Regions from separate parts of the Affinirhizobium capsici genome, predicted to be linked through region 2. Evidence: riboswitches for the same ligand, from Rfam matches in the RefSeq annotation. Region 2 holds a riboswitch; the other holds the start of a gene.

Region 1 (11,022 bases), on a different contig from region 2:
AGGAGAAGAGGATTGTGGGAACATTCTTCTCCGCCAGTAAGTCCAAAATCTCTCCGTTGGGAGCGTCAGGTAATGTAAGCCCTGTAATCGCCAGCGTGAAATTCTGTGTCTCAAGCGTTTTTCGTGTATCAAAAAGAGTTTTTTGACAATGAACGACAGCATTGAGGCGGTTCTCAAGCTTGTCGCGCATCAGATTCATCAGCGATGCGGAATCTTCCACCAAAAGAATATTGGCCTGCTCGCTACTGCTGCTGCCAGAGTCTGTATCGAGACCAAATTTACTCATATGCAGCGTATCTAATATCTATTGGAGCGGTGATAAGTCAGCTTCCTCTAAAGGATTATAGAAAGCATGCAAGTTAATTCACCCAGGGCCTCATCCCTGGATTGTGTATTTCTCTCTTAGCGTTCAGTAAAACGCTTTTGCAAGCCCACTTGCTTAACAACATCGGCAATTTGAGAGAATGATGCAAACAGCGGATTTGTTCGCCGCCACACCATGCCGATGCGACGGCGGGGTCTAGGCTCAGCGAGGCGAGAGATCGACACATCTGCAGAGCGTGTTTCTATGGGGATCGCCATTTCCGGCACCAGAGTGACACCAATACCTGCACCTACCATTTGGACAAGCGTGGACAAAGAACTGCCTTCCATCAAATCCCGTGGCGGTGCGTTCGAGATATTGCAGTAAGAAAGAGCCTGATCGCGAAAACAGTGACCTTCTTCCAGCAACAGGAGACGCATCTCCTGCAGTCTGTCTGAACTCGGAACCGGCTTGTGCTCATCCTCCCTTGGGCGCACGAGCACAAACTCTTCTTCGAAAAGCGGGAATTCTTCGAGTGATGCCTCTGAAACGGGCAGTGCAACGATTGCAAGGTCCAGGCGCCCTTCCATCAAATCTTCGATCAAGCGCTGCGTTATCGCCTCGCGAGGGCGTGGATCGAGACCAGGATAGTTTGAAGATAAGGTTTTTATGACATCCGGTAAAAGGTAGGGTGCGACAGTTGGTATGACGCCTAGCCTCAGACGACCGCGCAACGGGCCATTCGCCGTTCGAGCCAAATCGCCAAGGTCATCCACAAGGTGTAGAATGGTACGCACGCGTTCGGCAAACTCCTCTCCTAGCCCCGTAAGGCGAATTTGGCGACTACCACGCTCTACAAGAGGTGCCCCGATAAGGTCTTCCAATTCTCGAATCTGCACGGATAGGGCAGGTTGAGAAATTGAAGACGCTTCTGCCGCGCGTCCGAAATGGCGCAACCGCGACAAAGCTTCGAAGTAACGAAGGTGTTTCATAGTAAGGCCATTCATAACCTCTACATATCGCAGTGGTTAGAAGATACAATTGGAATTTATGGAACTCGTTTGATAGCGGTGCGCCATTGAAAGAAGTTCGTAATGCAGTTGTTCGCCGCCACGATGCGGCCAACCATTTGAAGTTCGTACAATATGTGAATTCAAGCTTGAATGAAGCTCGTCGGAGGACGCTATGGACGCACACAAAACAAATTCGGCTGGCAAATGTCCGGTCATGCACGGTGGTAATACTGCATCTGACAAGCCGGTTACGGCTTGGTGGCCGAACGCGCTGAACCTCGACATTCTGCATCAACACGACACCAAGACCAATCCGCTTGGCAAGGACTTCAACTATCGTGAAGAAGTCAAGAAGCTCGACGTTGAAGCGCTGAAGAACGATCTTCGCGCTCTGATGAACGAGAGCCAGGATTGGTGGCCAGCGGATTGGGGCAGCTATGTGGGCATGTTTGCCCGTGTCGCCTGGCACGCTGCCGGCTCTTACCGCCTGGCCGATGGCCGTGGCGGTGCTGGCACTGGTAACCAGCGTTTTGCGCCGCTGAACAGCTGGCCGGATAACGTCAACACCGATAAAGGCCGCCGCCTTTTGTGGCCGATCAAGAAAAAGTATGGCAACAAGATTTCCTGGGCAGACCTCATGGTTCTTTCCGGCACGGTTGCCTACGAAGTCGCAGGTTTGCAGACTTACGGCTTTGCATTCGGTCGCGAAGACATTTGGCATCCTGAAAAGGACATCTACTGGGGTTCGGAAAAGGAGTGGCTCGCACCTTCTGACAACCGCTATGAAGATGTTACCAAGCCAGAGACCATGGAAAACCCGCTGGCAGCTGTCCAGATGGGTTTGATCTATGTAAACCCGGAAGGCGTTAACGGTAACCCCGACCCGCTGAAAACCGCAGCTCAGATCCGTGAAACATTCGCCCGCATGGCGATGAATGATGAGGAAACCGTAGCCTTGACGGCTGGTGGCCATACCATCGGCAAGTCGCATGGTAATGGCGATGCGGCAAACCTCAGTGCAGATCCAGAAGCAGCAAGCGCTGAATTCCAGGGTCTTGGCTGGATGAACACCAAGGGCCGAGGCATTGGCCGCGATACGGTGGTGAGTGGCATCGAAGGTGCATGGACGACGAACCCGACCAAGTGGGACATGGGTTACTTCGATATGCTGTTCGGTCATGATTGGGAGCTGACAAAGTCTCCGGCTGGTGCGTGGCAGTGGAAGCCTGTCAGCATCAAAGAAGAAGATATGCCGGCAGATGTTGAAGATCCTTCGATCCGCTGCATGCCGATGATGACTGACGCCGATATGGCTATGAAGGTTGATCCAACCTACAACGCCATTTGCCAGAAATTCATGGCCGACCCGAACTACTTCTCGCAAACCTTTGCCCGCGCCTGGTTCAAGCTTACTCACCGCGATATGGGGCCGAAGGCGCGCTGGATTGGACCGGATGTGCCGAAGGAAGACCTGATCTGGCAGGACCCGGTTCCCGCTGGCCGCAAGGATTACGACGTTGCTGCCGTGAAGGCAAAGATCGCATCGTCGGGCCTGACGATTTCGGATATGGTTGCGACAGCCTGGGACAGCGCACGTACCTATCGCGGTTCCGACATGCGTGGCGGTGCCAACGGTGCTCGCATTCGCCTTGCTCCGCAAAAGGATTGGGCGGCCAACGAGCCCGAGCGTCTGGCAAAGGTTCTTGCTGTTCTTGAGCCGATTGCCGCGGAATTCGGTGCGAGCGTTGCTGACGTTATCGTTCTCGCTGGCACCTATGGCGTGGAACAGGCTGCCAAGGCTGCGGGCTACTCTATCAACGTTCCGTTCTCGCCAGGCCGCGGCGACGCAACGGCAGACCAGACCGATGCTGACAGCTTTGCAGCGCTTGAGCCGCTGGCTGACGGTTTCCGCAATTTCGTCAAGAAGGACTATGTTGTCAGCCCGGAAGAAATGCTTTTGGACCGTGCACAGCTTCTCGGCCTGACCGCTCACGAAATGACGGTTCTGGTTGGTGGCCTGCGCGTGCTCGGCACCAATTTCGGTGGCAGCCAGCACGGCGTCTTCACAGACCGTGCAGGCACGCTGACCAACGACTTCTTCGTAACGTTGACGGACATGGCCTATAGCTGGGTACCAACCGGCAGCAACACCTACGAAATCCGTGACCGCAAGACGGGTGCCGTCAAGCACACAGCAACGCGCGTTGATCTGGTGTTCGGTTCCAACTCGGTTCTGCGTGCCTATGCGGAAGTCTACGCCCAGGACGACAACAAGGAAAAGTTCGTGAAGGACTTCGTTGCCGTCTGGACCAAGGTGATGAACGCCGACCGTTTCGATCTGAACTAAGCCCCTCCGCCTAAGGGTTTTGTTCAGCCTCTCCCGGTGTTGCCGGGGGAGGTTTTTTTATGGGAAGAGATAAGTCAAAGAGGAACCAAGCCAGACAGCAGGTCGTTGAACTTAAGAAACCAAGAGGAGATTTCGATGAGCAACGAGCAGAGTAAGCCGCAGGCGGCTAAGGACAACCCGGATCGCGGCGTCATCACCGCCGGACCGGATGCGCATGCCAATGAAGGGTCCAGTGCCGCGACGAAGGGCAAGGCAGAGCATGAAGTGCGCCAGGCAGAAAAGAACAGCTGATAAAAGCGATTAGGGCCGCTGTCGACAGCGGCCCTTTCACGCATTCAGATTTTGATTGCCCGGAGCCATTCCTCGATAGCTGCGGCGTCCTCCTTAACCAGAGCATGATCTGCAACGATTTGCGTCGGGGTCACGATCGCCCCATTCGCTGTCAATATGTCTTGCAGCAGCCTGGCTTTTTCCATGAAGGGGTCATTCCCACCGGAGACCACCAAAACCTTTTTCCCCACCATAGACCTTGCCCGCCAGTCCTCCAGCACGGGTATCGGCCTCAGTAACGCCGCAGATTCAACAGCATCAGGCTGCCGTGCCATAACGGCGGTGAGAAAGTTTGCACCGTTCGAGTAGCCGATGAAGGCGAGCCGATCCCGATCAATCCCATAGCCCGCAACCGCGCCGTCCACGAAAGCTTCAAAAGCCTCTGCCTCAGCCTCGATATCCGCCTGATCGTATAGCCCTTCCGGCAGTCTGCGAAACCATCTAGGTGCGCCTTCTTCGGTGGCGCGGCCTCGCACACCGATGAGGGTTGCGTGGGGGGCAGCGCGGTTCGCTATAGGCATAAGATCGGTTTCATCGCCGCCCGACCCGTGGAGCAGGATTAATGTGCTGCCATCGGGATCATCCGGCACCCAAAGCCTATGGATGAATGGTAGGTCCCTATGGGGTGGACGAGGCTCACCCGGGCGGGAGAACTGCGGAAGCAGAACGCGCTGTGCGGCAATTTCCGCGGGATCGCTTGAGGGCACAAAGAGCGTCCGTCCCAATTCCCCCTCGGTTTCATCCACCAAAAATCCTGGTTCGTCGCTCGCATACTCAATCAATGTCCCGCCTGGCTCCCGAACATAGAGGGAGGTGAAGTATTTCCTGTCATGAAAATTGATGTCGCCGGAGCCATCTGCTTCCAATTCGTGCTTCATCTCTGCGACGGCCTCAACTGTGGGCGCGCGAAAGGCGACATGATCCGCTGTGCCGGTGCCGGGGATGCCCGGAACATATCCGGTAGCATCGCGAATATCGACGATGTCGGTGTCGGAGCGAAGGCGCGTCGTATTGCCTGTCCGTTGCTCAACGCGATATCCAAATTTGCCAAGGAATGCGATGCTCTCAGGCTGTTTTTCGGTCAAGAGCGTAACCCCCCTCAACCGCGAAATGGCATCATCATCTGCTGAAGCGGGCAAATTTGCGCCGACCAGTTTAATGATGACGCTGTCCGGATCTTTGAGCCTCAATACGGTTTCGCCGAACTCTTTGACAGGCCCTTCAACACGCAGCCCATGGGAGAGCGCTTTCGTCATCCAGTTTCCGATGCTGTGGATTGGAACAGAGAATGCGACTTCGGAGACTTGCCCATTACCAACCCGCCCAGGCGAACCGTCCTCCCACACAAGAAATGTGATGATTGAGCCCGGAGAGCCAGTACGGTCACCATAAAACAGATGGAGCTGACGGCTATCCTCAAAGCCACCCGTCTGCTTGATGAGACGCAGACCCAGGAAACCAACGTAGAAATCCACATTGTTTTGAACGCGCCGCGTGATCAGTGTCACATGATGCAGTCCGGTTTCGTGCTGGTTTTCCATGACTTTTCTCCGTCGGCATTGTCTCTCGGGCGCTCGCGGCCTCAGGCATTTAGACGGCGAAGATAGTCTGGATGGTGCGGTTCGACTATCGGCTACAAAATTCATTGCGTATTGCAGTGAGTGCAACAATGCCTAGGTTTAATCGATGATGATGGCGCGGAAATCATTGACATTGGTACCCGTTGGGCCGGTAACGAAGAGGTCACCAAGAGCATCAAAAGCGGCGAAGCTGTCATTTTGCGCGAGGTAATGCCTTCCATCGAGCTCAAGTTCGCGCAGGCGCGTAGCCGTCGTGCCGTCGCAAAAAGCGCCCGCATGATCACCGAAGCCGTCGATGCCGTCAGTGTCTGCTGCGAGCGCGTTGAAGCTCTGCCCTTCGAGCGCCAGACCAAGAGCAAGCGCAAATTCGCTGTTGCGGCCGCCTTTACCTTGCTTGGATCGCAGGGTGACAGTTGTTTCGCCGCCCGAAAGAAGAACAGCAGGCCGATTAAAGGGGCGGCCTTTGGTTAAAATTTCGCGAGTGAGAGCGGCATGAGCAAGCGCAATATCGCGGCTTTCACCCTCCATCGAATCCGACAGTATGTAGGGCGTAAAGCCTTTCGCTTTCGCGACACCAGCTGCCGCCTCCAGGGATAGACCAGCCGACGCGATAACGTGGTGTGTGTTGCGCGAAAAGAGCGGATGATCCGGCCTCGGTGCCTCAGCGGCGGCTGAGCGGAGATGGGCCAGAATATTCTCCGGCAGATGAAGGCGAAAATGGTCCACCATTTCCATTGCGTCCTGCCGGGTCGATCCATCCGGAATCGTGGGACCAGAGGCGACATGGGCGGGATTATCGCCCGGAATGTCAGAAATGATGAAGCTGACCACCCGCGCCCTTGTCGCTGCCGCCAGTCTTCCACCCTTGATGCGAGAGACGTGCTTGCGCACGGTGTTCATTACGGAAATGGGCGCACCGGATGCAAGCAGCGTTTCGTTCAGCGCAATTTCATCGGCCAGAGTAAGACCTTCCGGCGGGGCGGGTAGCAAAGCCGAGCCACCGCCACAGATGAGCGCGATCACCAGATCATCGGCGTCAAGCGAAGTTATTGCTGAGAAAACACGCTCAGTCGCTCTAAGCCCTGCCTCGTCGGGTACCGGGTGGGCGGCTTCCACCACTTCAATTTGCCTCGTTTCGCAGCCGTAGCCATATCGAGTAACGACGACGCCAGACAGCGGGGCGGGCCACAGCTTTTCGAACGCCGCAGCCATCTGTGCTGCACCCTTGCCTGCACCGACAACAACCGTTTTTCCATTATTAGGCGGTGAGGGGAGGAACTTCGAAAGGCCGTTACTGGGGTCTGCTGCGTCAACGGCCGCTTTGAACAGGCTTTTCAGGAAATTCCGGTGCTTCATTCGCCTGACCTCGTTGGGTACGCGTTCCACTTGGCTTGCCAGAGAAGGAGCATCAAAGAAAGAAGGCAAGTCTAATCTGCATACCGTCCGCGAAAGCTTCTGGACAAGTGTCCGCGCCGCCCCTAACAGTAGGTCGCTACGGTTCTGCATCCGCAGATGAAAAGGGAACACGGTGAGGTTCATCTGAACCTATTCCGGGACTGCCCTCGCAACTGTAAGCGGCAAGCAATCCATCATGACCACTGATCCTCGGATCGGGAAGGGATGGGCAGCGTCAGAGCCGCAAGTCAGGAGACCTGCCGTGGCAAAACGAACCAAATCCGGACGAGGGGCTCCGGCAGGGAGAGAGATCGATGTTGCATGCGATAATTTCGCACGCCCGTTTTGCGCACGCCATTGCAATGGCGCGGCGTAGTCCTGCCTATGAACCTGATTATTCAAAGGACAGGATATGAGAATTGCCTTGATCGCCGCCTTTGTTGCGGCACTGCCAAGCTTGGCTTCGGCTGAATCCACCCAATATCCGCTGACGGTTGAAAACTGCGGCCGTACAATTACCGTTGAGAAGGCGCCGTCGAAGACCGTTTCCATCGGTCAGGGTATGACGGAGGTGCTTTATGCGCTGGGCCTGGCGGACAAGGTTGCAGGAACCGCCGTTTGGGTCGGACCTGTGCTTCCGCAATTTGCAGAGGCCAACAGCCATATCAAGCGGTTGGCGGATAACGATCCAAGCTTTGAATCCGTTGTTGGGTTGGAGCCTGATCTCGTGACAGCGGAATTCGAATGGCACGTTGGCCCCATGGGCTCCGTTGGCAAGCGTGAGCAGTTTCACGATCTTGGTATCAATACTTATATTTCGCCAGCCGATTGCGTTGCCAAAACGAATACAAATGGGGGCGATGGTGTACGTGCCGAGCTTTTCACGATGGATCTCATCTATCGCGAGATTGATGAGCTTTCGAAAATCTACGATGTGCAGGACAAGGGTCAGGCATTGATAAGGGACCTGAAGGTCCGTGAAGCAGAGGCGACGGCAAGCATTGCGGGCGCAAAGGCCAAGAACATGCCAATCGTATTCTGGTTCTCCAGCAAGGAAACGAAGGGCGATGCCTTCATCGCAGGCAAGAATAGTGCTCCAGCCTACATCCTGAAAAGCATTGGTGCGCGCAATGTTGTCTCGACGGAAGAGGAGTGGCCACTTGTTGGTTGGGAAACCATTGCAGAGGCTGATCCGGCTGTCATCGTCATCGCCACCATGGACCGCCGCCGCTACCCTGCGGACGATCCTGCCGTAAAACTGGCATTTCTCCAGTCAGATCCGGTGACAAGTCAGATGACGGCGGTGAAAGCGAAGCGCTTTGTCATGATGGATGCGCAATCCATGAACCCGACACTCCGCACCATTGACGGAATTGAAGTTCTGGCAAAGGCAATCAATCAGTTCGGGTTGGAGCACTAAAGTGGCTTTAGCTTGCCTATTCAGAAAGGTGACCCAGTCCTTCGGGCAGGGTGAACCATGAGGCGCGCCAGAACTGGCTTGATGGTGATTGTTGGTGTGCTGGTGTTGATGGCTCTCGCTGTCGCCATTCTGTCTGCGGTTGCCATCGGTGAGATGACTATTCCCTTTGCAACCGTGATTGCTGCGATGACCAATCGTCTCGGTCTAAGTGCGGTCGTCATTCCGCGAATACAGGATGGCGTGATCTGGGACTATCGGCTTTCCCGAGCGCTTTTGGCGACGTTCTGCGGTGCGGGACTGGCACTGTCCGGTGCCATTCTTCAATCGCTGCTTCGCAATGCCTTGGCTGAACCCTATGTGTTGGGCATTTCCGCTGGAGCCTCTACGGGAGCTGTCGCCGTCATGCTGCTTGGCATCGGCGCAGGCACGATATCGCTTTCCGTTGGCGCATTTTGCGGCGCTCTCGTGGCCTTTCTCTTCGTGATCATGTTGACGCGTGGGAGGCAGTCTGCAGACCGGACGATCCTTGCGGGCGTAGCTGCGTCGCAATTGTTCAGCGCGTTGACATCCTATATCGTTTCAACGTCAGCGAATGCCGAACAGGCCCGCAGTGTCATGTTCTGGCTGCTTGGAAGTTTTTCTGGCGTTCGTTGGCCGGATGTGGTGGCAGCAGCAGTCGTGGTCAGCGGCGGGTTGTTGGTATGCCTCTGGCACTCGAGAGCTCTGGATGCCTTTACGTTTGGTGAGGATGCCGCCCGTTCGTTGGGAATTCCGGTCCGGCGCGTTCGCGTGTTGCTGCTTCTCGCAACGGCACTGATGACCGCTACGCTTGTCAGCATTGTCGGCGCAATCGGCTTTGTCGGCCTCGTCATTCCTCATGCGGTCCGCTTCGTTACCGGGCCGCAGCATTTGCGGCTTCTGCCAGCCTGTGCATTGGCAGGGGCCCTGTTCATGGTGGTTGCGGACATTGTCAGCCGCATCATCATTGCACCGCAGGTTTTGCCAATTGGCGTCGTTACCGCGCTTGTGGGCGTTCCGTTTTTTTCCCTCATTCTTTTCCGAGCAAGGAGAGAAGCATGAGCATCGGAACAGACCGGGTTAAATGGACATCCGGCGGCAAAATCATTGTCGATGAGGTCACTCTCAATGTGCAAACCGGGCAAACCTTGGGTCTGATCGGGCCGAACGGCTCAGGAAAATCCTCCCTCATCCGCTTGCTTGCCGGTTTACGAGCACCGACCGGCGGTACTGTTATGCTGGATGATAGTCCGATTGCCCGCTTCGGACGCAGAGAATTGGCGCGGCAGGTCTCAGTTGTGGAGCAACATCCCTCCACCGATGCCAGCGTTACCGTTCTCGATGTCGTGCGTCTCGGCAGAACGCCTTATCGTTCCGCCTTTTCTGCTTGGACGGAGGAGGATGAACAGATCGTGGAAGAGGCCCTGGCGCATGTAGGCCTTGAAAACCGCCGGCATCAGCTTTGGCACACCCTTTCCGGGGGCGAGCGTCAGCGTGTTCAGTTGGCGCGGGCTTTGGCACAGTCACCTTCCATCCTTATTTTGGATGAACCGACCAATCATCTCGATATCCAGCATCAGATCGAAATCCTGAAGCTCGTGTCGAAGCTATCGATCACCACCGTCGTTGCTATCCACGATCTTAATCTGGCGGCTCGCTTCTGTAATGTGATCGCGGTGCTGGAAGAGGGGCGGCTAATTGCCTGTGGTTCGCCCCAGCAAGTGCTGACGCAAAATCTGATTGCGCGGGTCTTCAAAGTCGAGGCCCACGTCTCGACGTCGCAACATCATGGACATCTGCATATCCAGTTCCTGATGTAGTCAAGTGCCGGGGAGAGCCTTGCAGTCTCTCCCCGATGCCTCATCTTCACGCCGCAGCAGAAGCGCGTGTCCCGTCTCGAGTGTTAAGATAGGCGATCAGATCTTCAATTGCGATGAGTGCCAGGCCGTGCTTTTTCGCGAATTCCTCAAGATCTGGCAGGCGTGCCATGGTGCCATCTTCTTTGGCCACTTCGCAGATCACGCCAGCCGGATAGCGTCCTGCAAGGCGAGCAAGTTCAACGGCTGCTTCCGTGTGACCCGGACGCGACCGAACACCGCCAGCATTGGCACGTAGTGGGAACATATGACCCGGACGCGCAAACTCTTCCGGCCTGGCTGCTGGATCAACAAGCGCACGAATGGTGGCTGCACGATCTGCCGCTGAAATCCCTGTTGTCGTTCCGGGAAGATAATCCACTGATACAGTGAAGGCGGTTTTGTGAAGCTCCGTATTGTTCGGCACCATCAAGGGCATTTCAAGCGCATCGAGGCGTTCATCTTCCATGGCAATGCAGATCAGGCCTCGTGCCTGGCTCATCATGAAAGCGATATGTTCGGATGTCGTGGCATCGGCGGCGACAATGATGTCGCCTTCATTTTCGCGGCCATGATCGTCAACGACGACAATCATCTTGCCCGCTTTCATCGAAGCAATGGCTTCGTCAATGGTAGAAAAACTCATTTACATCTGCCTTTCAAGGGTTAAGCCAAAACTCGGCTATGTTCTTGTGTGCTTTCGGCACACGTAAAACTGCCCTTGGGCGAACAGGCACGAACACGCTCCACAAGGCATGG
Region 2 (11,022 bases):
CATTCATCAGTTCCACGGCATCGAGTGCACTACGGCCAAGCTCAGGGCTGGCAGCCGCATGAGAAGCGCGACCAGTAAAGGTAAAATCGACACGACAATTGGCCAGCGAGGTTTCGCGCTGCACGCCTGCAAAATTGCTCGGATGCCAGGAGATGGCGATGTCGACGTCTTCGAATGCGCCTGCCCGCACCATAAAGGCCTTGGCTGCGCCACCCTCTTCCGCCGGGCAACCGTAATAACGTACCCGGCCGGGCGTGCCCGTTGCTTCCAACCAATCTTTGAGCGCTGTGGCTGCCAGGAGGGAGGCCGACCCTAGAAGATTGTGGCCACAACCATGGCCGTTTGCGCCGGCAACCATCGGCTCATGATGCGTGAGGCCTGCCTTTTGGCTGAGACCCGCAAGTGCGTCATATTCTCCGAGAAAAGCGATGACTGGGCCGCTTTCACCAGCCTCTCCGATCATTGCAGTCGGAATACCTGCTACGTTTTCCGTGATGCGGAAGCCCTGCGCTTCAAGCATTTCGCGATGCGCAGCAGCAGATTGAACCTCCATGTAACAGGTTTCCGGCGTAGCCCAGACCCTGTCGCTCAATTCCAGAAACACCTCCCGCTTCTGATCGATCCTGTCGAAAACCTCGGGAAGATTATGGCTGGCTGCGGGCATGGGAATTTCACCTGTTCATGGCATTACGGAGCATCAACCCTAGCCGAAAGGTGCTCCCTCGCCAACCTTTGCATAAATTTTAAGACTGCCATTTTTTAGAGCAAAGAGCGTCTTCAACCCGCTCCCATTCGCTCTCCGTTGGCAGGCCGACACGCAGGAAACGCGGCCTTTCCGCAAATCGCCGCACTAGAATACCTGCCTCACCGAGAGCTCGATGTATGTCTATAGCCTGTTCATGCTCGACATAGCGAAACAAGCTTGTTCCGCCGACGACTGGTAAACTGGCTTGGGAAAGAAGAGCATTCAGCCGTTCAGCATCCTGGACCAAACGCTGCCGCATGTTTGTCTGCCATGCTTCGTCAGCCAGAGCCTCAAGACCGATGTGAAGTGTTGGACCAGGGATGGCCCAAGGCCCAACCAGATGGCGCAGATGCTGCGTATGAACCGGTGCAGCAACGGCAAAGCCCAGCCTTATGCCAGCAAGGCCATAGAACTTGCCGAAAGAACGCAGGACCGCAAGTCCTGAATGCACATGGCGCGTAAGCGAAGACGGCTCGTCCATCACATCGCGAAAGGCTTCGTCCACGATCAGCAGTCCGCCCCTCGCCGCAAGGGAGTGCGAAAGCGCCAGCAGGGCCTCATCCGCGATCATGCGGCCATCAGGATTATTCGGGTTAACGACAACGGCCAGATCCGCAGCCTCAAGCGCTGACAGATCCCTCACCTGCCTTGTTTCAAATCCTAGCAATTGAGCGGTCTTGGCGTGTTCCGCATAGGTGGGAGACAAAATGGCGGCAGTGAGATTTTCGCGCACCCGCCCTGCAAATACCGTTTCCACCAGCATCGGCAGAAACAAATGCGTTCCTGGCGCTGCGGCAATATGATTGCCAGAGATGGCATCGTAAGCACGGGCAGCAGCGATGCAGAGTTCGTTGAGAAGCGAGGGTTCTGGCAGTCGTGAGAAAGCGGTGGCAGGTAGCGGAGAATACGCATAAGAATGCGGATTAATGCCGGTGGAGAGATCGATCCAAGGCTGAGGCGCATTGGGAAATGCGCGTGCGGCCTGGGAAAGACTTCCCCCATGTTCGATTGCGTTTCCCTCAATACTATCCATTGCGCTCACCATGGCTTTTTCAATCGCCTTTCTCGCCCTGCTTATTGAACGTCTCTTTGGCTATCCGCAATGGCTTGTTGCACGGATTGGCCATCCCGTGATGTGGATTGGCAAGCTCATTTCGGAACTTGAGACGCGCTTCAACGATAAGAACAGCAATTTCGAAACACGCCGCCGCAATGGGTTAATCTGCTTCATTCTGCTGCTGGCGTTCACTTTTACGGTCTGCGGCATCATAGAAAGCATCCTGCTGTTGCTGCCGCTTGGTTTTGTAGTGGTCGCCATTCTCGGCTCCAGTCTTCTGGCGCAAAAAAGCCTGGAAGAGCATGTGGAAGCTGTTGCCATTGGCCTTGAAACGGGTGGACTTGCCGCGGGACGCAAGGCTGTATCGATGATCGTGGGCCGCGACCCGGATCAATTGGATGAAGCGGGTGTTTGCCGCGCCGCGATTGAAAGCCTTGCCGAAAACTTCTCCGATGGCATCACCGCACCAGCCTTATGGCTTGGGCTTTTAGGGCTGGCTGGCGGCGCCGCCTACAAGGCAACAAACACAGCCGACAGCATGATTGGCCACAAGAACGAACGCTATCACGCCTATGGCTGGGCAGCGGCGCGCTTCGATGATCTGGTCAACCTGCCCGCTTCCCGCCTCACCGCGCTTCTCTTCGTGGCAGCCGCCCTCGCCACACCCGGAGCCTCAGCTTTGAAGGCATGGGAGGCTGTGAAACGCGATGCCTCCAAACATAAATCCCCTAATGCCGGATGGCCGGAAGCGGCCATGGCGGGCGCCTTGGGCCTCGCGCTGGCAGGACCGCGCGTCTATGGCGGCACACTGGTTGACGATCATTTCATGGGCGAAGGCGGGAGGCGAAAGGCCAATGCTGCCGATATTCGCCGCGCTCTTTCGCTTGCCCGAACGGCTGATCTTTTGTTGCTCATCCTGTTCGGCTTGATCGCGACGGTTCCTACCGCGCTATTTTAAACAGGGCATCGATATCCAGATGCTTCTCCAGATGCGCGGCCAGCAGGTCTAGCACATCTTCCACTCCCTGCTCATAATCCATGCGGGATTCTACCCCGCCAAGGCGGGTAAGCCAGGCAGACCTTTGCTCATCATCGGCAAAAAGCCCATGCACATAGGTTCCGGATACAAGACCTGAGGCAGAAACCGCACCTTCGGGGCGGCCTTGGATCGTCGCGAACGGGCGAGTGCAATCCTGCCCAGTCGTTTCTCCGACATGCATTTCATACCCGGAGCAGCTAATGCCATCGCTAGTGGTGCCGAAGACGGCTTCCAGACGCTTATCTCCACTCAATCGCGTTTTGACATTGAGTAATCCAAGGCCTTCCTCAACTGCCCCTGCCGGACCTTCAACACCATCCGGGTCAGCCACCGAATTTCCTAGCATCTGGTAGCCACCGCAAAGGCCGATTACGGGCTTGCCCTGCCGCACATGGGCTTTGATATCGATATCAAAGCCAGCAAATTTCAGGGCCTGAAGATCGCTGATCGTTGCCTTGGAACCGAGCAGAAGCACGAGGTCCGCATCGCGAGGCAGGGCATTGCCGGGGCGGATGCGAACCAACTCCACATCCGGCTCCGCATCCAGTGGATCGAGATCATCGAAATTGGAAACATGCGGCAGGATTGGCACAGCAATTTTGATTTTTGCCCCAGCCTTCCGCTCCGGTTTAGAATTCAGCGCCAGCGCATCTTCTGCTGGAAGCCTTGAGGCTTGGGCGAAATGCGGCAAAAGACCAATGGGATTCCAGCCGGTGAAACCGTGGATCATCCGCATGCCTTCATCAAAAAGGCTTGGGTCGCCCCGAAAGCGGTTGACGATAAAGCCTTCAATCATCGCAGCATCCTGGGGATCAAGAACGGCCTTCGTTCCCGCAAGACTTGCGATGACACCGCCCCGATCAATGTCGCCAATCAGGATAACCGGTACATTCGCTGCGCGGGCAAAGCCCATATTGGCAATGTCGTTACGGCGAAGATTGACTTCAGAGGCGCTGCCCGCCCCTTCCACCAGCACCAGATCGGCTCGGGATTTGAGATGTGCGAAGCTTTCAAGCACGCGCGGCATGAGGCCTGCCTTGATTTGCTGATATTCCGCGGCGCGGGCATTGCCTTCCACTTTACCCTGCACCACCAGCTGCGCGCCCACTTCGCTTTGCGGTTTCAGAAGCACCGGGTTCATGTGAACAGAAAGCGGCACGCGGGCTGCACGCGCCTGAAGCGCTTGCGCCCGGCCAATCTCGCCACCATCTGCCGTGACCGCCGCGTTGTTGGACATGTTCTGCGGCTTGAAGGGCAGGATGCGCAAGCCTCGGTTTACGAAGGCACGCGCAAGACCGGCAACGATCAGCGACTTGCCGACATCGGAACCCGTTCCCTGAAACATCAGAGCTTTGGCTTGCCCACCAGCCATCAGAATTCGATCCCGGCTTGCGCCTTCACGCCTGCCTTGAAGTGATGCTTCACCAGCGTCATCTCGGTCACCATATCAGCCGCCTCAATCAGCGCAGGCTTGGCGTTACGGCCTGTTACGATCACATGCAGGTCCGGACGGCGCGACGACAGCTCGGCAACAACCTTATCCAAATCCAGATATTCGTAGCGGAGCGCGATGTTCAACTCGTCGAGTATGACAAGGCCCACTTCCGGCAGCGCCATCATTTCCAGCGCCTTTTCCCAAGCACGTTCGGCGGCTGCAACATCCCGCTTCAGATCTTGCGTGTCCCAGGTAAAACCCTCACCCATGGTGTGCCAGATCACGCGATCACCGAAGGCTTCCAGCGCCACTTGCTCGCCCGTATCCCACGCGCCTTTGATAAACTGAACGATTGCGATCTTCCGGCCATGGCCGAGCATACGAAGCCCCAGCCCGAAAGCTGCGGTGGACTTGCCCTTGCCCGGACCCGTGTTGATAATGAGGAGGCCCTTTTCAATGGTTTTCGAAGCAACTTCCGCATCCTGGACGGCTTTTCGGTTGGCCATTTTGCGCCGATGCCGCTCCGCTTCGCTTTCCTCGATATTTTTCATCCGGCCTGCCTCATCTCTCTCTCGTCTCAACGCGCGGGACTATAGCCAAACCCAGCCTTGCGACAATGCCCCACGGAAACTGACGCGCCGCGCGGCATTGACATGCTGCCGTTCAACCGCATAGTGAAGAAGACGGTCTTTTCCCGGCAACGGGGAAAGCTAAGAGGGAACGTGGTGCGGTATATGCCTAAACCACGGCTGCCCCCGCAACTGTAAGCGGCCCCCGCAGGATCTGCGGGAAACCCAGCGCATCATGCCACTGAAGACAATTCGGGAAGGTAGCGCCAGGGGTAAACCGCGAGCCAGGAGACCTGCCGTCTTGAAGAATGGTCCAACCGGGCGGGGTGCTCCGGCAGGGATAGTATGAAAGGCACGCATGCACTTGGCTTGCGCGCGCCTGCACCCCATGACAATTTTTGAGATGAAGGGGTGCGTCTTGGATTTCCAGCCGCAACATCAATCGGACGAACCTGTTGCCGCGCAAGCTCGGGTTACCATCCATGTCTGCGAAACCTGCCGCAGCGGAACTGAAGCCGTCGATGCACAGCGTGACGGTGCCAATCTCGCAGCGCATACGATGTCTCTGGCTGAGCGCGGCATAGACGTGGTGTCTGTTGCCTGCCTCGCCAACTGCAAGCGTGCCTTAAGCGCTTCCATTCAACGCGAAGATGGCTGGTCTTATGTGTTTGGCGAGCTTGACGTGGATTCCGGCTCTGACCTCATCGAAGGTGCCCGTCTTCTCGCCTGTTCTTCCGATGGGCTGATGCCGTGGAAGGGACGACCCGATGCTCTCAAACGCGGCATGATTGCCCGCATTCCACCGATGCCCACTCGATTTTCGAAGATTTGAAGGACCGATTTCATGACCAATACCCTCACCCGCATTCCCTGCACCGTCGTGACCGGGTTTCTTGGAGCTGGCAAAACGACGTTGCTGCGCCATGCGCTGGAAAACATCAAGGGCAAGCGGCTCGCGGTCATCGTCAACGAGTTCGGTGATGTCGGCATCGATGGCGAAATCCTGAAAAGCTGCGGCATTGAGAACTGCCCGGAAGACAACATCATCGAGCTGGCAAACGGCTGCATCTGCTGCACAGTAGCGGATGATTTCGTGCCTGCGATCGACAAAATTCTGGCTATGGAGCCAAAGGTCGATCACATCCTGATCGAAACCTCTGGCCTTGCACTGCCAAAGCCACTCGTTCAGGCCTTCCAATGGCCAAGTGTTAAAAGCCGTGTGACCGTGGATGGCGTTGTCGCCGTAGTGGATGGGCTGGCGCTTGCGGAAGGCCGCGTGGCAGACGATATGGAAGCACTGGCCGCTCAACGGGCAGAAGATGAATCGCTTGATCACGACGATCCGGTCGAAGAAGTTTTCGAAGATCAGATCGCCTGCGCCGATCTTGTGATCCTGACGAAATCCGACCTGCTTTCAGCTGACGATCTTGCTAAGGCCCATGCGCATGTGGAAGCGCATCTTCCCCGCGCCGTTCGTATCGTGAATTCGCAGAACGGCGAGATCGATCCGACCATCTTCATTGGCCTGGGTCTGGCCGTGGAAGACGACATCGAAAACCGCAAGACCCACCACGACGACGAGTTGGATCACGAGCACGACGATTTCGACAGCTTCGTTCTCGATATTCCGGCCATTGCCAGCCCGGAAGAACTGACGAAGCGCATCGCCGATGTGACGGATGCGGAAAAAGTGCTGCGGATCAAGGGCTATGTGGAAGTATCCGGCAAGCCGATGCGCCTTCTGGTGCAGGCGGTCGGGCCCCGTGTGAACCACTATTTCGACCGGCCCTGGGCTGCCAGCGAAGCGCGCCGTTCGCGTTTGGTGATCATTGGTGAAAAGGGCATTGATGCCGAAAAAATCGGGAAGCTTCTGGCCGCCTGATGCATATTCTCGCCACCACATCCTCGTCTCTGGACGATCTGATAGAACCGGTCGATCTGAACCAGACGCCGGGGGATGTGGTGGTGCTGTCTTTCACGGATAGCGACCTGAACGGCATCGCTGCCGCATGGGAACGCAATGAGGTGAAGGGGAACTTGAGCCTTCGCCTCGCCCAATTGAGCGATCTTCGCCATCCCATGTCCATCGATCTGTGGATCGACAAAGTGGCAAGTCACGCCAAGCTTCTGCTCGTGCGCATTCTGGGCGGCTATGACCGCTGGCGCTACGGCGTGGATGAACTGGCTCGAAAAGCGAAAGAACGCGGCATCTGCCTCATTCTCCTTCCCGGTGAATGCAGCGAAAGCGATGAGCGGCTCGCAGAGTCCTCAACGGTTGATGCCGCTGAGATTGCCCTTCTCCTCTCCTATTTTCGTTCAGGCGGACCAGATAACCTTGGCAAACTCGTTAGCCGACTTATCGCTAAGGCAAAGCGAGAGGACCAGATACCAGAGCAGGCGCAAGAACTGCCACGAATGGGGTTTTATCGCCCCGGAGCAGGCGTCGTTTCGCTGGATAGGGCGCTGGGGAGCCGCGGTTCGAGACCACTGGTTCCGCTGCTTTTCTATCGCTCCATTCTTCTGGCTGGCGATATCGAACCCATCGATGCGCTGACGGAGAACCTTGAGCAGCGCGGCATTGCCGTTCTACCCGTTTTCGTTCCCGGATTGAAGGAACGCGATCTACTGTTCATCCTTCAACAGCAGCTTCAGCCTTTAATCCCTGCTGCCATCATCACCGCAACGGCTTTTGCCAGCCAAGCGGATCTCGATGGGCAAACACTTTTTGACCAGTTGGGCGTTCCGGTTTTTCAGGCGGTGATTGCCACAACCAAGCGGCAAGCATGGGACGAAAACCAGCGTGGACTTGGGCCTTCTGATCTTGCCATGCACGTTGTTCTGCCGGAGCTGGATGGACGTCTGCTCTCTGGTGTTATCTCGTTCAAGGCAGAGCGAGAAGCAGGTTCGGATTACGGCTTTGCGGGCTTTGGCAACCGGCCAGAGCCGGATCGCGTCGATGCCGTCGCTGCCCGGATTGAAAAACACCTCGCCCTTTATGCCACGCCAGCGGCAGAGCGAAGGATCACCATTATCCTACCGGATTATCCCGGCGCGGATGGTCGCACAGGTTATGCAGTTGGACTGGACGTGCCGGAAAGCGCCCGTCAAATGCTGATCGAACTGCGTGACAACGGCTATGATGTCGCTGACATCCCCGTATCCTCCGCTGAGCTTCTGGACCGGGTTCTACGAGGGTCTGAAAACCTGCCGATAGACCAATATCATACCGCTTTTGATGACCTCCCGGTTTCTGCGAGACAATCCGTCACAGAATGCTGGGGCGATCCGTTAGCCGACGAAGGATCTAGTGCCGAGGGATTTTGCTTTCGTGCCGCCCGCTTTGGTTCTGTCACTGTGGCGCTCGCACCGGATCGTGGGCGCGAGGCGGACCGGCGCACGGATTATCATGATCCCACACGCCCTCCGGCCCATGCGCTTCTGGCCTTCGGCTTCTGGATGCAGCACGTCATCAAGACGCAAGCCATTATTCATGTTGGCGCGCATGGTACGCTCGAATGGTTGCCAGGAAAGAATGTCGCCCTCTCCCGCAACTGCTTTCCGGAGATCGTCACGGGCAATCTGCCGGTCATCTACCCGTTCATCGTTTCCAATCCCGGTGAAGCGGCAGTTGCCAAGCGGCGTATTGCGGCGCTCACCATCGGGCATATTCCTCCCAAGCTGGTAGGTGCGGGCCTCTCGCCCCAGCAGCAGAAGCTTGAGCAGTTGGTGGATGAATATGCGCAGGCTGATGGGCTTGATCGACGCCGCCGCGACCGGCTTGCAAAGCTCATCGTGGAAACCGCCGACGAGGTCGGTCTGATAGAAGAAGCAGGCGTCAGCCGCTCTGATGATCCTGATACAGCTTTGGCACGGATCGACGCCTTCCTCTGCGACCTGAAGGATTTTGCCATCAAGGATGGCCAGCACATTTTCGGGCGCTCGGAACCGGATGAAACAGAAATCTTGCGGCTGGAGAGCGCACAGTCTGAGCGAAAAGCGCTACTGAATGCTCTGAATGGCTGCCATGTTCTTCCCGGACCCTCGGGATCGCCCTCCAGAGGCAGGTTGGATGTGCTGCCAACAGGGCGCAATCTTTACACATCCGACCCCCGCACCATGCCGACCTCAACAGCTTTTGAAATGGGGCAGAGGGCGGCGGACGAGGTGTTGCGGCGCTATCTTCAGGATCACGGCGATTGGCCAAAACGTCTCGTTATCGATCTTTGGGGTAGCGCAACACTCCGCAGCGGCGGTGAAGAGGTGGCCCAGGGCCTGGCGTTGATGGGCGCTCGCCCGGTTCAAGACCCGGCGACCGGTCGCGTCACAGGCATCGAAGTTCTGTCGCCAGCTCAATTGGGTCGTCCCCGCGTGGATGTTACGTTCCGCATCTCCGGCCTGTTCCGCGATATGTTTCCCACTTTGATTGCCCTGATCGACATGGCAACGCGGTCAATCGCAAGCCGCGTGCATGAAGCACCGGGGGATAACCCGCTGGCAGAACTTGCCACCACCCAGGCTGGCGCTCCTGCTCGCATTTTCGGTTCCGCTCCCGGCACTTATGGGTCGGGGATCGAGGAAAAACTGTCTGATGGAAACTGGCAAAGCCGCGAAGAACTGGGCCGGTCCTATCTTTCCATGTCCCGCCACGCCTTTGGCGGTGCAGAGGGTGAGGCATTCGATGCGGGCGACAGTTTCGAGGCATTGGTTAAGGATGCCGATCTGCTGGTGCATACGGGGGATGATCCGGGCCGCGATCTTCTGGATGGATCGGGTGATGTTGCCTTTATCGGTGGTTTTGCGGCGGCAATGGCAGCCCTTGGCAGCAAGGCAGACCTGATTGCCCTCGACACGACAAACCCGGAAAAACCACGCGCGCGTTCGCTTGCGGAGGCGATCACTCGCGTGGTTCGTGCACGGGCAGTCAATCCACGTTTCATTGAAGGGCAGATGCGCCATGGGCCACGCGGCGCTTCGGAATTTGCCGAGACGGTGGATCGGCTGGTTGGCTTTGCCGAAACCACCGAACTGGTGCAGCAGAGCCTGATTGAAGCCGTTTACGATGCCTATATCGCCGATGAGCGGGTACGCGATTTTGTTCTCGACCAAAACCCGGAAGCCGCCCGCTCCATCGCAGACCGGTTGATGTCGGCGCGTCGCCGGGGTCTTTGGCATCCAAGGCGCAATTCTGCGGACCGTGATCTGGAAATGCTTCATGTCGCCGCCAGCCGAAAGGCACGCTCATGAATGCGGCAGCGCTTGATATGGCGCGCGGCGCTTGTCCCGCACTCGATGCGCCCATGCAAACCGGCGATGGGCTGCTTTCCCGCATGGCGTTGATGGACTGGATTTCGCCGCGAGATTTGGCAGAAATCTGCAAGCTTTCCATTCGTCATGGCAATGGCATTCTCGACATTTCCCAACGCGGCAATTTGCAGGTGCGCGGTTTGACGGCGGAAAGTGCCATCTCCCTGGAAGTCGATATTCGCAGCTTGAACCTGCCACTGCGGGAAGGCTTGGCGGTGGAATGGACGCCGCTTGCTGGAATGGAGCCGGGTCTCGCTTGCGATCCCCGGCCGCTCGGACGCTTGATCATCGATCATGCCAGCGCTCTGCGAGGCAGACTCGCACCGAAACTCTCCATCGTTCTCGACGCTGGTGGCGCGGTCGGCTTTGATGATCTTCTGGCCGATATTCGCCTGACGGCACAACGGAATGCGGATGCGCTTTGCTGGGAGATACGCCTCGGTGGCACAGCCGAAAAGGCGCTTCGCCTTGGCTTGGTGGCAGAGGCGGATGCTCCAAGCTTGGTCGCCCTGCTCCTCAACCATATGGCAGAGCGGGGGTCGAAAGTGCGGGGACGCGATCTTGCACCCGGCAGTCTTCCGGCGTCGGCCATGGCGCTGGTGAAGCCTGGGACAAACAAAGCGCCGCTTCAGAAACAGGCAAGCCTGGGCCTGCTGAACCTGTCAGGAAGCCTCGGCGCCCTTCGCATTGGCCTTCCGTTTGGACAGCAAAATGCAAATGTGTTGGCTGAATTTTGCGAATATGCAAAATTCGTTGGCATTGATCGCGTCCAACCAGCACCGAACCACACCTTGATCCTTGTTGGAGAAACAGCCACCTGCGCATTGCTGCTCAAAACCGCCAAAACAAGCGGCTTTATAACTGAAAGCGATG

The links. A riboswitch is a leader RNA that binds a small molecule or an ion and turns the genes downstream of it on or off. The one in region 2 is predicted to bind cobalamin.
Region 1: linked by a shared signal. The riboswitch ahead of AC0JZ1_RS00615 (ABC transporter substrate-binding protein) and the one ahead of AC0JZ1_RS19705 (DUF1636 family protein) in region 2 are both predicted to bind cobalamin.

Annotation. Positions count from the first base shown of each region.
Region 1 covers NZ_CDRNXD010000002.1:112,549-123,570, reverse strand. The annotation lists gene AC0JZ1_RS00645 (GGDEF domain-containing response regulator) at 1-286, opposite strand, end outside; gene AC0JZ1_RS00640 (LysR substrate-binding domain-containing protein) at 403-1,311, opposite strand; gene katG (catalase/peroxidase HPI) at 1,490-3,664, shown strand; gene AC0JZ1_RS00630 (hypothetical protein) at 3,800-3,955, shown strand; gene AC0JZ1_RS00625 (VOC family protein) at 4,000-5,535, opposite strand; gene AC0JZ1_RS00620 (glycerate kinase type-2 family protein) at 5,674-6,930, opposite strand; cobalamin riboswitch at 7,053-7,248, shown strand; gene AC0JZ1_RS00615 (ABC transporter substrate-binding protein) at 7,382-8,389, shown strand; gene AC0JZ1_RS00610 (FecCD family ABC transporter permease) at 8,447-9,469, shown strand; gene AC0JZ1_RS00605 (ABC transporter ATP-binding protein) at 9,466-10,227, shown strand; gene ribB (3,4-dihydroxy-2-butanone-4-phosphate synthase) at 10,274-10,909, opposite strand.
Region 2 covers NZ_CDRNXD010000007.1:312,034-323,055, forward strand. The annotation lists gene AC0JZ1_RS19680 (M20 family metallopeptidase) at 1-664, opposite strand, end outside; gene cobD (threonine-phosphate decarboxylase CobD) at 744-1,778, opposite strand; gene cbiB (adenosylcobinamide-phosphate synthase CbiB) at 1,789-2,760, shown strand; gene AC0JZ1_RS19695 (cobyric acid synthase) at 2,744-4,213, opposite strand; gene cobO (cob(I)yrinic acid a,c-diamide adenosyltransferase) at 4,213-4,827, opposite strand; cobalamin riboswitch at 4,944-5,160, shown strand; gene AC0JZ1_RS19705 (DUF1636 family protein) at 5,264-5,677, shown strand; gene cobW (cobalamin biosynthesis protein CobW) at 5,690-6,727, shown strand; gene cobN (cobaltochelatase subunit CobN) at 6,727-10,089, shown strand; gene cobG (precorrin-3B synthase) at 10,086-11,022, shown strand, end outside.